DNA from 2 places in the Variovorax sp. AB1(2024) genome. Region 1 is predicted to be linked to the other one. Evidence: riboswitches for the same ligand, from Rfam matches in the RefSeq annotation. Region 1 holds a riboswitch; the other holds the start of a gene.
The links. Region 1 has a riboswitch for glycine ahead of WIX39_RS07895 (D-amino acid dehydrogenase). Riboswitches for the same ligand answer to the same signal wherever they lie in the genome.
Positions count from the first base shown of each region.

Region 1 (7,598 bases):
CGCCGGGGAGATCGCGCGGCACCACCTGTATGGCTATACCGGGGTGCTGACGGTGTTCACGTCCAACGACTGAACACCTTTCAGCCGCGGATCACGCCGGCTGCAGCATGCGCGGCTGCGGCGCCGGCATTCCCATGAACGCGAAATCCACCTCCGGCGCCAGCCCGCTCACGATGCGCGCGATCGACTTGCCGGAGCCGCAGGCATGCGTCCAGCCGAGCGTGCCGTGGCCGGTGTTGAGGAACAGGTTGGCGAGCTTCGTCTTGCCGATCAGCGGCACGTTGCTTGGCGTGGCGGGGCGCAGGCCGGTCCAGAACTGGGCCTGCGTGGTGTCGCCGGCGCCGGGGAACAGCTCTTCGACACGGCGCACGATGGCTTCGCAGCGCACGCGGTTCAGGTCGCGGTCGTAACCGTTGAGTTCGGCCGTGCCCGCGATGCGCAGGCGGTCGCCGGACTCCGAGGTGTAGCGCGAGAACACGAGCTTGAATTCGTCGTCGGTCAGCGAGACCTGATGCGCTTTGGAGGCGTCCTTGACGGGCAGCGTGACCGAATAGCCCTTGGCCGGATAGATCGGCAGGCGGATGCCCAGCGGCGCGGCGAGCAACGGGCTCAGCGAGCCCATCGCCATCACGAAGGCGTCGCCGCGAATGCGCTGGAAGCGGCCTTCGGCATCGGTGACCTCCACGTGGTCGATGCTGCCGCCGGCCTCGCGCAGGGCGGTGACGGTGTGGCTCATGAGGAATTTCACGCCGGCTTCGGCCGCGAGCCGGGACAGTTCGCGCGCGAAGCGGTTGGCATCGCCGGATTCGTCCTCGGCCGTGTAGGTGGCGCCGGCCAGCTTGGGGCGGATGTGCGCGAGGGCGGGCTCAATCCTCACGGCCTCATCGGCGGAGATGACCTGGCGTTCGCAGCCCAGCGCGCGCATCTGCTCGGCGGGCGCGAGGGCGCCGTCGAATTCCTTCTGCGTCGTATAGAAGTGCAGGATGCCCTGGGTGCGCTGGTCGTAGGCGATGCCGGTGTCGCGGCGCAACTGTTGCAACATCGAGCGGCTGTATGTGCCAAGACGCACGATCTGCTCGATGTTGTGGCGGGTGCGCGCCGGCGTGCATTCGCGCAGGAACTGCAGGCCCCACAGCCACTGGCGCATGTCGGCGCGGATGCGGAACAGCAGCGGGGCGTCTTCCTTGCCCAGCCACTGCAGCACCTTGAGCGGCGCGCTGGGGTTGGCCCAGGGTTCGGCATGGCTGACGGAAATCTGCCCGCCATTGGCGAAGCTGGTTTCGGCGGCCGGGGTGGCCTGCCGGTCGATCACGGTCACTTCGTGGCCGAGTTGCTGGAGGTAGTAAGCCGAGGTCACGCCGAGCAGGCCGGCGCCAAGAACGATCACGCGCATTTCAAGTACCTTTGAGGTGCTGCGCTTGAACGGCGGGCGAGGATGAATACTATTGAATTAATAGCAAGCAACCGGACGACCGCTGTCCAAGTTGCCGCTCCCCCTGTCCTCGGTACCTGAGAGATTCATTCGTTGCGCCATTGCAACGAATTTGCTCCTTCGGTGCGCCACGTGAAGTGGCGTCTCTCCAGACGGCGTTTCAGTTGATGCAGTACTGACCCCTTGCCGAAATCCAAGACTTCGTCGGGCCGACCTGAGCGTTTATGGGAGTTTGCGCCTTCGGTAGGGCCACCGGGGTGGCCCGCTCTCCTGCGGTATCGCGAACGATTGTAAACACGCCGAGGGCAGAACGGTAACGTCTTGTGTTTCCGCCAATTGGCCCAATGGGATAATCGAACGTTAAGGTTCATTGCGACACGGCGATGACTTTCAACTTCAGGGGACCCCATGATCTTGGTTACCGGCGGCGCTGGCTTCATTGGCGCCAATTTCGTACTCGACTGGATCGCGAGCAGCGACGAGCCTGTCGTGAACCTCGACAAGCTGACCTACGCCGGCAACCTCGAGACGCTCGCATCGCTCAAGAACAACCCACGGCACATCTTCGTGCAGGGCGACATCGGCGACAGCGCCCTGGTCGACCGCCTGCTGGCCGAGCACAAGCCGCGCGCCGTGGTCAACTTTGCCGCCGAGTCGCATGTGGACCGCTCGATCCACGGTCCCGAAGACTTCGTGCAGACCAACGTGCTCGGCAGCTTCCGCCTGCTCGAATCGGTGCGCGGCTACTGGAGCGCGCTGCCGGCCGAGCAGAAATCGGCCTTCCGCTTCCTGCATGTGTCGACGGACGAGGTCTACGGCTCGCTTTCGAAGACAGACCCGGCCTTCACCGAAGAGAACAAGTACGAGCCCAACAGCCCGTACTCGGCCAGCAAGGCCGCCAGCGATCACCTCGTGCGCGCGTGGCACCACACCTACGGCCTGCCGGTGCTCACCACCAACTGCTCCAACAACTACGGCCCGTTCCACTTCCCCGAGAAGCTCATCCCGCTGATGATCGTCAACGCGCTGGCCGGCAAGCCGCTGCCCGTGTACGGCGACGGCATGCAGGTGCGCGACTGGCTGTACGTGAAGGACCACTGCAGCGCCATTCGCCGCGTGCTCGAGGCCGGCAAACTGGGCGAGACCTACAACGTGGGCGGCTGGAACGAGAAGCCGAACATCGAGATCGTCAATACCGTGTGCGCGCTGCTGGATGAGCTGCGCCCCAAGGCAGACGGCAAGCCCTACAAGGAGCAGATCACCTACGTCACCGACCGCCCCGGCCACGACCGCCGCTACGCCATCGACGCACGCAAGCTCGAAGCCGAACTCGGCTGGAAGCCCGCCGAGACCTTCGACACCGGCATCCGCAAGACCGTCGAGTGGTACCTCGCGAACAGCGAGTGGGTGCGCAACGTGCAAAGCGGCGCCTACCGCGAGTGGGTCGAGAAGCAATACGACGCAAAGGCCGCGGCATGAAGCTGCTGCTGCTGGGCAAGGGCGGACAGGTCGGCTGGGAACTGCAACGCAGCCTCGCGCCGCTGGGCGAACTGGTGGCGCTCGACTTCGACAGCACCGATTTCCACGCCGACTTCAGCAGGCCGGAGCAATTGGCCGAGACGGTGCTGAAGGTCCGCCCCGACGTGATCGTGAATGCCGCAGCACACACGGCCGTCGACAAGGCCGAGAGCGAACCCGAATTCGCGCGCAAGCTCAACGCCACGTCGCCCGGCGTGGTGGCCCAGGCCGCCCAGCAGATCGGCGCGCTGATGGTGCACTACTCGACCGACTACGTCTTCGATGGCAGCGGCAGCAAGCCCTGGAAGGAAGACGACGCGACCGGCCCGCTCAGCGTGTACGGCCAGACCAAGCTCGAAGGCGAGCAACTGGTGGCGCAGCACTGCCCGCGCCACCTGATCTTCCGCACAAGCTGGGTGTACGCGGCGCGCGGCGGCAACTTCGCCAAGACCATGCTGCGCCTGGCCAAGGAGCGCGACAAGCTGACCGTCATCGACGACCAGTTCGGTGCGCCCACAGGGGCCGAGTTGCTGGCCGACGTGACGGCCCATGCCATCCGCGCCACGCTGCAGGATCCGACCAAGGCCGGGCTCTATCACGCGATTGCGGGTGGTGAAACGACATGGCACGGCTATGCGCGCTTCGTGCTCGAAATGGCGCAGCAGGCCGGCGTTGAGCTCAAGGCCGGCCCGCAGGCTGTCGAGGCCGTGCCGACCAGCGCCTTCCCGACCCCGGCGAAGCGCCCGCACAACTCGCGTCTTGACACCACCAAGCTGCAGACCACTTTCGGCCTGCGCCTGCCGCCTTGGCAGGAAGGCGTTGCGCGCATGCTGCGCGAGACGCTTTGAAGAACAAACACCCACGAAAAAACAAAAGCATGACCAAGACGACGCAACGCAAAGGCATCATCCTGGCCGGCGGTTCGGGCACTCGCCTGCACCCGGCCACGCTTGCCATGAGCAAGCAACTGCTGCCGGTGTACGACAAGCCGATGATCTATTACCCGCTCAGCACGCTGATGCTCGGCGGCATGCGCGACATTTTGATCATCAGCACGCCGCAGGACACGCCGCGGTTCCAGCAACTGTTGGGCGATGGCAGCCAGTGGGGCATCAATCTGCAGTACGCAGTGCAGCCGAGTCCGGATGGGCTGGCGCAAGCCTTCATCATTGGCGAGAAATTCGTTGGCAATTCGCCAAGCGCTCTGGTTTTGGGTGACAACATCTTTTATGGGCATGACCTGGCACACCTGCTCGGCGGTGCTGATGCGAAGAACTCTGGTGCCACCGTCTTTGCTTATCACGTGCACGACCCCGAGCGGTATGGAGTGGTGGCATTCGACGCCAAGGGCAAGGCCAGCAGCATCGAAGAAAAGCCGCTGAAGCCTAAGAGTAGCTATGCGGTGACGGGCCTCTACTTCTACGACAACCAGGTCGTGGATATCGCGAAGGCGGTGAAGCCGAGCTCGCGCGGGGAACTGGAAATCACGGCTGTAAATCAGGCGTACCTAGACCTCGACCAGCTCAATGTGCAGATCATGCAGCGCGGCTACGCGTGGCTGGATACTGGCACGCACGAGAGCCTTCTTGAAGCGGGCCAATTCATTGCGACGCTTGAGCATCGCCAAGGGCTGAAGATTGCCTGCCCGGAAGAAATCGCTTGGCGCAACGGATTTATCGATCGCGATCAGTTGGCCAAGCTTGCCGCGCCGCTGCAAAAGAATGGTTACGGCAAATACCTAAACCACCTGCTCGCCGAGGAGGTTCGCTCATGAATGTGGTCAAAACCGCCATTCCAGAGGTGCTGATCATCGAGCCGAAAGTATTCGGCGATGCGCGTGGTTTCTTTTTCGAGAGCTTCAACCAGCGCGCATTTGACGAGGCGGTTGGCAAGAAGTTTGAATTCGTTCAAGACAACCATTCCAGATCTTCGCGCGGCGTGCTCCGTGGCTTGCACTACCAGATTCAGAATGCACAAGGCAAGCTGGTGCGGGTGGCGCGGGGGGCGGTCTTTGACGTGGCTGTAGACATCAGGCGCTCGTCGCCGACGTTTGGCCGTTGGGTTGGTACCGAACTCAACGAAGAGAACCAAAGGCAGCTGTGGATCCCGCCAGGCTTCGCCCACGGCTTCTTCGTGCTAACCGAAAGTGCGGACTTCTTATACAAGACTACTGACTACTACTCTCCTGAGTATGAAAGGTGTATTGCTTGGAATGACGTCGATTTGAACATCAAATGGCCAGATATCGGCATATCACCTCAGTTGTCAAAAAAGGACAGCGAGGGTGTTTTTCTGAAGCAGGCGAATACGTTCGCTTAAAAAATGAGATTCTTGCTTTTCAAACTAAGGTCTCATGCTTGATGTCACGATGTTTTTAAGTTCACTGTAGTCGAAGTCGTGTGTTAGGCATGAAAGCGTGGAAATAATGAATGCATTTGAAGTTCTGCAGCTTATGGTCGCTGGAAGTAGATGATGAATGTCAAGGATGTGCTGGCCCGAGTTGTTCGATATGTGAGTGAATATCGAGCCGCCAAGCTCGTAAAAAATTCGGGTTTCTTTGACAAGGATTGGTATGCTGGTCAGAACCCTGATGTTCCAGTCCAAAATGCTTTGTCCCACTTTATTCGCTTCGGAGGAAATGAGGGAAGATCTCCAAGCGAAAAATTCGACTCAGCATGGTATTTGAAAAAATATGGCGATGTGGCGATCAGCGGTACAAATCCTCTCGTCCATTATCTCCGTTGGGGAAGCCGCGAAGGTCGTGAAACAACCGGCACTGACTCAGATGCCGAAGGAGCGCCGATTCCTTCCCTCGGCAGCGACCCGCCGACAGAACAAGAGGTGCGGGATGTTGAAATACTTCGCGGCACGGATCTATTCAATCCCGAGTGGTATTTAAAAACCTATCCTCATCTAGAGGGTCAGGACCCTTATCTACACTTCCTCAGGCACGGCGGATTTGAAGGGCTTAAGGCGAGCGAAGAATTTGATTGTGCATGGTACAGAGATATATATCCTGATGTTGTTTTGCACAACGTGCATCCCTTGCTTCATTACCTCGAGCATGGAATTAAGGAGGGCCGCTTCAAGGGCATGAATCCAAGCATTTCGGAGGTTGTGAAAAAGACTGTTGCAGATCTGATGGTTCTCGATCCCGAAATCGAAGCATGCCACTCTTTGCATGGTAAACACCTGAGGTTGCGACCGAATTTCAGCATTCCCTCTGATGAGGTGGGCGTTGCATGGCGCCGCATTTTTGATGATCTTCCAGGTGAGATTGAGCATATCGTTTTTATGCCTTGGCTGGTTAAGGGGGGGGCCGATCTAGCTGGTGTGAATATGATTCGCGCCGCCCAGGAAAAACTAGGTGTCAAAGCTGTGCTTCTGGTATTGACTGATCATGCAAATGTGGATGCCTTCGATTGGTTGCCCGAGGGAACGCAAGTACTGGTTCTTTCCGATTACGATAGAAAACTAAGTCCGAAACACAGGCAGCGCATTGTTGAGGCGCTCATATTTTCTGTTCAACCCGCCTCCATAATGAATGTGAACAGTATGGCCTGTTGGGATGCAATTCTCGAAAAAGGTCGTGCTTTCAAAAAAATATGCCGTATTCACGTTGCATTATTTTGTCGTGACTTCACTGAAGATGGCCGCGGTGCGGGCTACGCGGATACTCATTTTCGAGCTGGTATCGCAAATGTCGATTTGGTCTATTTCGATACCCAAATTTTTCTCGACGAGGTGGCGCAAAGATTTGGGCTTACTGTGTCGCTGAAGAAGAAGTTGAAGTTCCTGCCTCAGCCTGTGCTGGATGATATTAAAGAAATAACTGTCAACAAACATCAATTTGAATCTGTTCCGGCAATATTTTGGGCTGGGCGATTTTGTTATCAAAAAAATACTGAGCTACTGGCGCGAATCATCAAAAGTCGACCGAAGGTGTCTTTGGACATTTATGGAGGCGGAGAGGCAAGAATAGAGACCGAATTACTGCAGCTCGCAGCTGAGTATCCAGGAGTAAATGTATTAGGGCTTTTCCCTTCATTCAACAAGCTTCCGTTGGAAAAATACAGTGCGTTTCTTTTTACCTCTAGGTTCGAAGGAATGCCAACTGTATTGATCAATGCGGCAGCAGCAGGACTGCCGATCATCGCAAGCAATGTCGGTGGAGTTTCGGAGTTGGTTACTCATGAGACAGGCTGGCTGATTGACGATTTAGACGATGAGGCCGCATATTGCGAGGCAATCCGTCAGATTATTAACGATCCAGAAGAGGTAGCAAGGCGTTCGGAGTCGATGAGGAAAAAATTAGGAACGGAGCGTTCGTGGAGCGCCTTTAAATCAAAGCTTTTCGTTCCTTCGAAAAGTTCTTTTGGAGACGGATTTGCCGAAGGTTGATGTAACTGCAGTTGTCAACGCGCACAGGGAAGGTCTATTGTTGAAGCCGACGCTGGACAGCGTTCGCAGATGCTTCGAGTTGGCGCGGGAAAAAAAGCTAGCGGTTGAACTACTAGTAGCTATGGATCGTTCGGATGAGCTAACCCTTGAGGTTGTCCAACACGGCATCGCGGATATTGATAACGCTCGAATCGTTCCGATGGACTATGGCGATGTGGGACATTGCCGAAATCAAGCCGCCTTGCTG
Region 1 is NZ_JBBHKP020000001.1:1,680,752-1,688,349, forward strand. It holds gene WIX39_RS07890 (FIST signal transduction protein) at 1-73, shown strand, start outside; gene WIX39_RS07895 (D-amino acid dehydrogenase) at 92-1,393, opposite strand; glycine riboswitch at 1,487-1,594, opposite strand; glycine riboswitch at 1,612-1,715, opposite strand; gene rfbB (dTDP-glucose 4,6-dehydratase) at 1,841-2,911, shown strand; gene rfbD (dTDP-4-dehydrorhamnose reductase) at 2,908-3,798, shown strand; gene rfbA (glucose-1-phosphate thymidylyltransferase RfbA) at 3,828-4,724, shown strand; gene rfbC (dTDP-4-dehydrorhamnose 3,5-epimerase) at 4,721-5,269, shown strand; gene WIX39_RS07920 (glycosyltransferase family 4 protein) at 5,423-7,351, shown strand; gene WIX39_RS07925 (glycosyltransferase family 2 protein) at 7,338-7,598, shown strand, end outside.

Region 2 (7,598 bases), 2.8 Mb from region 1:
CATGTTTCCCACCAAGACCGACAAGGCGCGCGACGAACTCCAGGGCGGACAGCGCACGCTCAGCCAGCGTGAACGCGCACTGCTGCTCATGGCCGACGGGCGGCGTTCGCTGAGCGACTTCAGCCCGCTGTTCAGCACCCGCGACGAAGCCGAGCAGGCCATCCAGACGCTGGTGCAGCGCGGCTATCTGCAGACTCCGAAGGTGGCGGTTGCCCCCGGCAAGGCCGTGCCCCCTACCCCGGCGCCCGCCCAACCCGCACCGCTCCCCGCGAGCGAGCCGATCCAGATCGCCACATCGGCCGACACCTTCGACGGCAAGCGCTCCCTGGCCACCACGCGCATGTTCCTGTTCGACATCTGCGAGCGCATGTTCGTGCGCCGCGATCCCAAGTTCGCGCTGCAGATGCGCGACGCCCTGCGCGAAGCCCGCGACCGCGAAGCCATGCTGACCATCGCCGCGCTCATGCTCACGGAAATCGAGAAAGCCGCCGGCCCCGAGCGCGCCGAGTCGCTGCGCGAGCGGATCGACAAGCTGCTGCCGCCGGCTGAGTTAGTTCACTGAGATTGTTCGAGCGAGAGCCAGCCAGTCGCGAATCTTGCAGACGAGAAGCCTGGTCCGGTGTTAGGCTGAATTGAAGGCAGGCGGTCGCCAGCGGCGTCTCTTGCTCCAACGCTCTCATCCACGCACAAACGGAGAACAAGCTCATGGCCCTCACCAAGTTCGGATTCATCGTGACCGGAGACCGATTTGTCCAGCATCAGGGGACAGTGCAGTTTCAGATGAAGGTGGTGGGCGTCGCAACGGCCTCCGAGGGCATCGAGGTCGCGCAGGAGATGGTTCGCGAAGGCGTGCAGCTCATCGAACTATGCGGTGGATTCAGCCCCGTGTGGGCGGGCAAGATCATCGAGGCCATAGACTATGCCGTGCCCGTCGGCGTAGTCGCGTATGGACCGGAGTCGATCGACGCCATGCACCGCCTGTTCTCGTAGGCAAGACGGGCATTCGGCGGCAACTCAGGCTTGCTGGCTGCCGAGAAATCTTGCGACTAGGGGCCGCGTGGCTTTCCTTGTGACCCTGAATATTTTGGCTCTCATGGGGAATGACGGAGGCAACGGGCGGAGCACGATTCCCCTGCCTGGCGCCTTGCCCAGGCTTTCCTGAACGATCGCCAATCCAACACCCGCGTCTACCAGCCCGAGCACGACGGAAGGCTCCGCCGCTTCGAATCGAACGTTGGGGATGAAGCCTGCGCTCGCACACGCCCCCATCAAACTCTGCCGAGCCTCTGGGGAGTCTTTTTCGGGAAGGGCTATGAATGCCTCCCCATCCAGCTTTCGCGGATCAAAGCGCCCCTTGGCCAGCGGGTGATTCCTGGGCATCGCGACAGCAAACCCTTCATCCGCGATCTGCTCTGCGACAAGCGGACTGTTTTGCAAGGGCGGCGAGTAAGAGAATCCGACATCGATTCCGCCGAACTGCAAGGCTTCGAACTGTTGCCTAGAGCGAAGGTTCTTCAGCTCGATCCTGGCGTGCGGCGCGACCTTCAGGAAGCGCTTGATGGCCGTCTGGAGCGCTCCTACGTGAATGGCGCCCTCCACGAAACCAAGCGTCAAAGAGCCCGTCCTTCCCTCGGCCTCATCCCGGATCCGATCCTCCAGCTGCTGCGCATGTTCCATGAGGGCTTTTGCCTCATCGAGGAACTGCCGCCCCGCGTCCGTCAGCTGAAGCCGCTTCCGCTCTCTCGAGAAGAGTGCCGTACCCAGACGTTCTTCCAGCGCAATGATTTGGCGGCTCAAAGGCGATTGGGAAATGTGCAGCAGCGTTGCCGCTTTTCCAACGTTCAACGTCTCTGCGACAGCGACGAAATAGTGGAGTTTCTGGAGATCGATCATCAGACCTTCTATGTCTCATCAGATGCAAAAACAGACATGGACAATCTTATCCACCCCGCAAAGAATCATCCGAACAAACCCATTCAGCCGGTCAGCAACAGATCCACGTCGTCGATCCCTGATGGCTGAAAAATCGCGGAGCATCAATGCAACCTGGAGAGACAGTGAAAGCACAGTGCGGCCCCGGGCTGAGCGTGCCGGGATCCGTGGTGCTGCTGGCGCTCGGAATGTTCGCGATCGGCGCCGATGGATTCGTGATCGCGGGCATCCTTCCAGATCTGGCGACAGGGCTTCAGGTGTCGCTGTCCCAGGCAGGCCTGCTGGTGTCGGCGTTCGCGCTGACTTACGCGATAAGCGCCCCGATCCTGGGTGCCGTATTGGGCGGAAAATCTCTTCGGACGATCCTCATCGCGTCGATGGGCGTCTTCGCCGCTGCCAATCTTGCGGCAGCCCTGTCGGAGCAATACGCCTGGCTCTTGCTGTGGCGCCTGATCGCGGCAATGAGTGCCGCGGCTTATTCGCCGGCAGCAGTTGCGGCTGCCATCAACCTTCTGCCTCCCGAAAAACGTGCCCAGGCCAGCAGCTTCGTCTTGGGGGGACTGACGGCCGCCCTCGTCACGGCCGTCCCTCTGGGTTTGATGCTCGCAAGCGTAAGTTCGTGGCGGATGACCTTCATCCTGATTGCGACCCTGGCCGCAGCCGCGGCCGCGGCGCTCTGGTGGGTGATGCCGGCCAACTTCCAGTCCAGGAGCCTTTCGCTGGGAGAGCGCCTGTCGCCACTCCGAAACGGCAACGTGATCCGGACTCTTGCAAGTTGCTTCGTATGGATGGCAGGTGGCATTGCCTCATACACGTTCATCGTCCCGATCAGCCAGTCCGCGACCGGTTGGTCGGCAGACAAGACAAGCTTTGTCTTGTTGATCTATGGTGCGGCGGCCATTGCCGGGAATCTCATCGGTGGACGGCTCGGCGATTTCCTCAAAACACCCGTACGTGCACTGCAGTACTTTCTTTGTGTGCATCTCGCTTCTTTGCTCCTGATGAGTCTGGCCGTGTTCAGCGGCCCTCCCTTGGGGGTGTGGCTCTTCCCGGTTGCCGTCGCCATCTTTGCGGCATCCGGCTGGGCATGCACGCCCCCGCAGGCTTCTCGTCTTGTGGCTCTGAGCCCGCCACACGCCGTACAGGTGATCGCACTCAACACCATGGCCACCTACTTTGGCATGGCTGCAGGAGCTGCACTGGGAGGACTCTTCTCGGCAAGCGGCAACCTGCTTTTCATTCCCCTGGCTGGCGCGGCAGCTCAATGCATCGCCATCTGGATGCTGACCGCTCGCGAAGAAGAGACGTTCATGAAGGCTACACACGAATGACACCCCACGACAACCGACGGAGCGACCTGATGTTTGATGTTGAACTGTTGGTGCGCGAGCGCGATCGCCCGGCGGACTTCCCCGGCCTGGAGACAAAGACGAGATACCGCAAGGTATTGAATGAAGTGGTAGATGGCACCGACATCGCCCCGACTCCGATCGCGACGATTGGCCTTCCCTTTGCCACGCCGTGCGTTGCGCGCTGGGAGTACGGGCGGCTTTACGGTGTCTACACGCCGCCTTTGCATGCCGCAATGCCCACCGGCAACATCTTTGGCGGCTACCTCACAGGCCTGGTCGACCAGTGGGCCGGACTCGCTACGTATTCGGTCATACCCGACCGGCTGCAGGTGCTCACCGTCAACATGAACATGGACTTCAAGACCCCGGCCGTGATCATGGAAACCCGGCTGCAGGCCAGCGTGACGACATTGACGGAAAGAAAAGCAATTGTCCAGGTGCTCGCCTGGCAGGCTGACATCCTTCTCTTCGAGGCGATGGTGGTCGAAGTCCTGGCGCCTTGGCGCGTCAAGCCCCCGGCTGAGGTCGCGCGCTGACCGGAACCGCAGAGCCTTCCTCGATCGGTCGCACCAGCAGCGTGCCTTGTGCGCGGGGCGCCGGGTGCTCCCCGCAGCGAAATAAAGGAGGAGCCCGAAGGGCGGGGGACATTCGCGGAGGGGAGCACCCGGTGGCCTGCGCACACGCCCTGAACACAGCTCTCCCTTCCGTATCAACTACACTCGGCGGGGTCAGGAGAGAGCCCCGCCAGCCGGGGCCGCCGAAGGCGCAGGGGTTTCCCGAACGCTCAGGCAAAAGGACTGACAAGGCGCCGGCGAACACCGGCGTTTCCTTGCTGGAGAGAGGCCGCCGTACCGCAAACGGCGCAGCGGCCCACCGAAGGAGCAAACCCCGATCGTGGGGCGAATCTCTCAGGTAAAGCGGACAGCAGGGGTGGCCCATGGCTTGCGTCATGGATTTTGTCTGCCCCTTTGGAGTGCCCCGTGGCCGCTTCCTCCGCACCCGCTACCGAACTTCTCAAGACGCCGCTGCACGACCTTCACGTGGAGCTCGGCGCCCGCATGGTGCCCTTCGCCGGCTATTCCATGCCGGTGCAGTACCCCGCCGGCCTCATGGCCGAACACAAGCACACGCGCGATGCGGCCGGCCTGTTCGACATCTCCCACATGGGCCAGCTTCGCCTCGTCGGCCCCGACGCCGCGGCCGCCTTCGAAACCCTGATGCCCGTCGACGTGATCGACCTGCCCGCCGGCAAGCAGCGCTACGGCCTGCTGCTGAACGACGAAGGCGGCATCCTCGACGACCTGATGTTCTTCAACGAAGGCCACGGCTCGCTCTTCGTGATAGTCAACGGCGCCTGCAAGGTGGCCGACATCGCCCACATCCAGCAGAAGATCGGCTCCCGCTGCGAAGTGCAGCCCTTGCCCGACCACGCCCTGCTCGCGCTGCAGGGCCCCAAGGCCGCCGCCACGCTGGCGCGGCTGTCGCCCGGCATCGAGCGCTTCGTGTTCATGACGGGCGGCGCGGTTCAGATCGGCGGCATTCCCGCCTTCGTCACCCGCAGCGGCTACACCGGCGAAGACGGCTTCGAGATCTCGGTGGCCGCGAAGGACGCCGAGCCGCTGGCCCGCCTGCTGCTGGCCCAGCCCGAGGTCAAGCCCATCGGCCTGGGCGCGCGCAATTCGCTGCGGCTCGAAGCCGGCCTGTGCCTGTACGGCAACGACATCGACACCACCACCACGCCGGTCGAGGCTTCGCTCAACTGGGCGATGCAGAAGGTGCGCCGCGCGGGCGGCGCGCGCGAAGGCGGCTTCCCCGGCGCCGCGAAGATCCTCGCGCAGCTCGCCGCCGCCACGGCGGGCACCGCCGGCCACACCGACCACGACACGCTGAAGCGCAAGCGCGTCGGCCTCGTGGCGCTGGAGCGCATTCCGGTGCGCGACGGCACGGTGCTGCAGTCATTCGAAGGCCAGGACATCGGCATCGTCACCAGCGGGCTGCTCGGCCCCACGGCCGACCGCTGCATCGCCATGGGCTACGTGGCCACCGCCTTCGCCGAGCCCGGCACCCGCGTGCAGGCCATCGTGCGCGGCAAGCCGGTGCCGATGGAAGTCTCGACCATGCCTTTCGTGCCGACCCGCTATTACCGCGGCTGAACGCGGCAGACCCGGCTAGGCTCTGCACCCCGATTCATTTTTTCCACGAGGAGTTTTCTCACCATGAGCATCAAGTACACCAAGGACCACGAATGGGTGTCGGCCGAAGGCGACGCAGCCACCGTCGGCATCACCCTGCACGCGCAGGACGCGCTGGGCGACGTGGTGTTCGTCGACCTGCCCGAAGTCGGCAAGACCTTCGCGCAGGGCGAAGTTGCCGGCGTCGTCGAGTCGGTCAAGGCCGCAGCCGACGTTTTCATGCCCGTGTCGGGCGAGATCACCGAAGTGAACGAAGCCCTGCGCGCCGACCCGTCGCTGGCCAACAGCGACCCGCTGGCCGCCGGCTGGTTCTTCAAGGTCAAGCTGAGCGAGCCCGCGCAGCTCGACGCCCTGCTGGACGCCGCCACCTACGACAAGTTCGCGGCCGAGTCCTGATCGCCTGATTTTTCTTCCGAGCCCCCTTCTTCCCGAGCCCCCACCGCCATGCCGATTCCCGCCCTTCCCTCTTTGCAAGAACTAGAGAATGCCGAAGAATTTCTCGCCCGCCACATCGGCATCGATGCGGCGGACGAGGCGCGCATGCTGCCGGTGATCGGCTCGGAAACGCGCTCGGAGCTCATCGACGGCATCGTGCCCGCGGCCATCCGCCGGGCGCGGCCGATGCGGCTGCCGGCCCCCGTGACCGAAGCCGACGCGCTGGCCGAGCTGAAGGCGATGGCCTCGAAGAACAAGGTGTTCAGGAACTTCATCGGCCAGGGCTACTACGGCACGCACACGCCGGGCGTCATCCTGCGCAACATCCTCGAGAACCCCGCCTGGTACACCGCCTACACGCCCTACCAGGCAGAGATCTCGCAGGGCCGCATGGAAGCCCTGCTCAATTTCCAGACGATGGTGTGCGACCTCACGGGCATGGCCATCGCCAACGCGTCGATGCTCGACGAAGCCACGGCCGCCGCCGAAGCCATGACGCTCGCCAAGCGCAGCGTTAAAGCCAAGAGCAACGTGTTCCTGGTGTCGGGCGACTGCCATCCGCAGACCATCGAAGTCATCAAGACGCGCGCCGCGCCGCTGGGCATCGAGGTGAAGGTGAGCACGGTGTCGGAAACGCTGCCGCACCTGATGGCGAGCGGCGCCTTCTTCGGCGTGCTCGCGCAGTACCCGGCCACCACCGGCCACGTGCACGACCTGCGCCCGCTCGCGGGCCACGCGCACCAGTGCGACGCCGCCTTCATCGTGGCGGCCGACCTGCTGGCGCTGACGCTGCTGGTCGCGCCCGGCGAGTTCGACGCCGACATCGTCTGCGGCACCACGCAGCGCTTCGGCATGCCGCTGTGCAACGGCGGCCCGCACGCCGCCTACTTGGCCTGCCGCGACGAGTTCAAGCGCTCGCTGCCGGGCCGCCTGGTGGGCGTGAGCGTCGACACGCACGGCCAGCCCGCCTACCGCCTCGCGCTGCAGACGCGCGAGCAGCACATCCGCCGCGAGAAGGCCACCTCCAACATCTGCACCGCGCAGGTGCTGCCGGCCGTGGTGGCCAGCATGTATGCCGTGTACCACGGGCCCGACGGCCTCACGCGCATCGCGCAGCGCGTGGCGGCGCTCACCGCCATCCTGTCGGCGGGCCTGTCGCAGATGGGCCGCGAGCCGGTCAACACCACCGCCTTCGATTCGCTGACCATCCGCACCGGCGACGACACGCCGGCCATCATCGAGCGCGCGCAAGCCGCCGGCGTCAACCTGCGCCAGCGCCTGCAGCAGCACCTGGGCATCTCGCTCGACGAGACCACCACGCGTGCCGACGTCGAGACGCTGTGGGCCCTGTTCGCGCCCGCCGGCAAGCCGCTGCCGCGCTTCGACGACCTGGCCGCGAACACCACGCCGCTGATCCCCGAAGACCTGCGCCGCGCGAGCGCCTTCCTCACGCACCCGGTGTTCAACACCCACAAGAGCGAGACCGCCATGCTGCGCTACATCCGCAGCCTGTCGGACAAGGACCTGGCGCTCGACCGCAGCATGATCCCGCTGGGCAGCTGCACCATGAAGCTCAACGCGACCAGCGAGATGATCCCCATCACCTGGCCCGAGTTCGCCAACATCCATCCCTTCGCGCCGGCCGACCAGCAGCTCGGCTACGCCCAGCTCGATGCGCAGCTGCGCG
Region 2 is NZ_JBBHKP020000001.1:4,504,878-4,512,475, forward strand. It holds gene WIX39_RS21075 (hypothetical protein) at 2-562, shown strand; gene WIX39_RS21080 (DUF6506 family protein) at 706-990, shown strand; gene WIX39_RS21085 (LysR substrate-binding domain-containing protein) at 1,015-1,893, opposite strand; gene WIX39_RS21090 (MFS transporter) at 2,058-3,263, shown strand; gene WIX39_RS21095 (PaaI family thioesterase) at 3,260-3,820, shown strand; glycine riboswitch at 4,004-4,094, shown strand; glycine riboswitch at 4,107-4,219, shown strand; gene gcvT (glycine cleavage system aminomethyltransferase GcvT) at 4,265-5,437, shown strand; gene gcvH (glycine cleavage system protein GcvH) at 5,501-5,872, shown strand; gene gcvP (aminomethyl-transferring glycine dehydrogenase) at 5,921-7,598, shown strand, end outside.
Region 2: linked by a shared signal. The riboswitch ahead of gcvT (glycine cleavage system aminomethyltransferase GcvT) and the one ahead of WIX39_RS07895 (D-amino acid dehydrogenase) in region 1 are both predicted to bind glycine.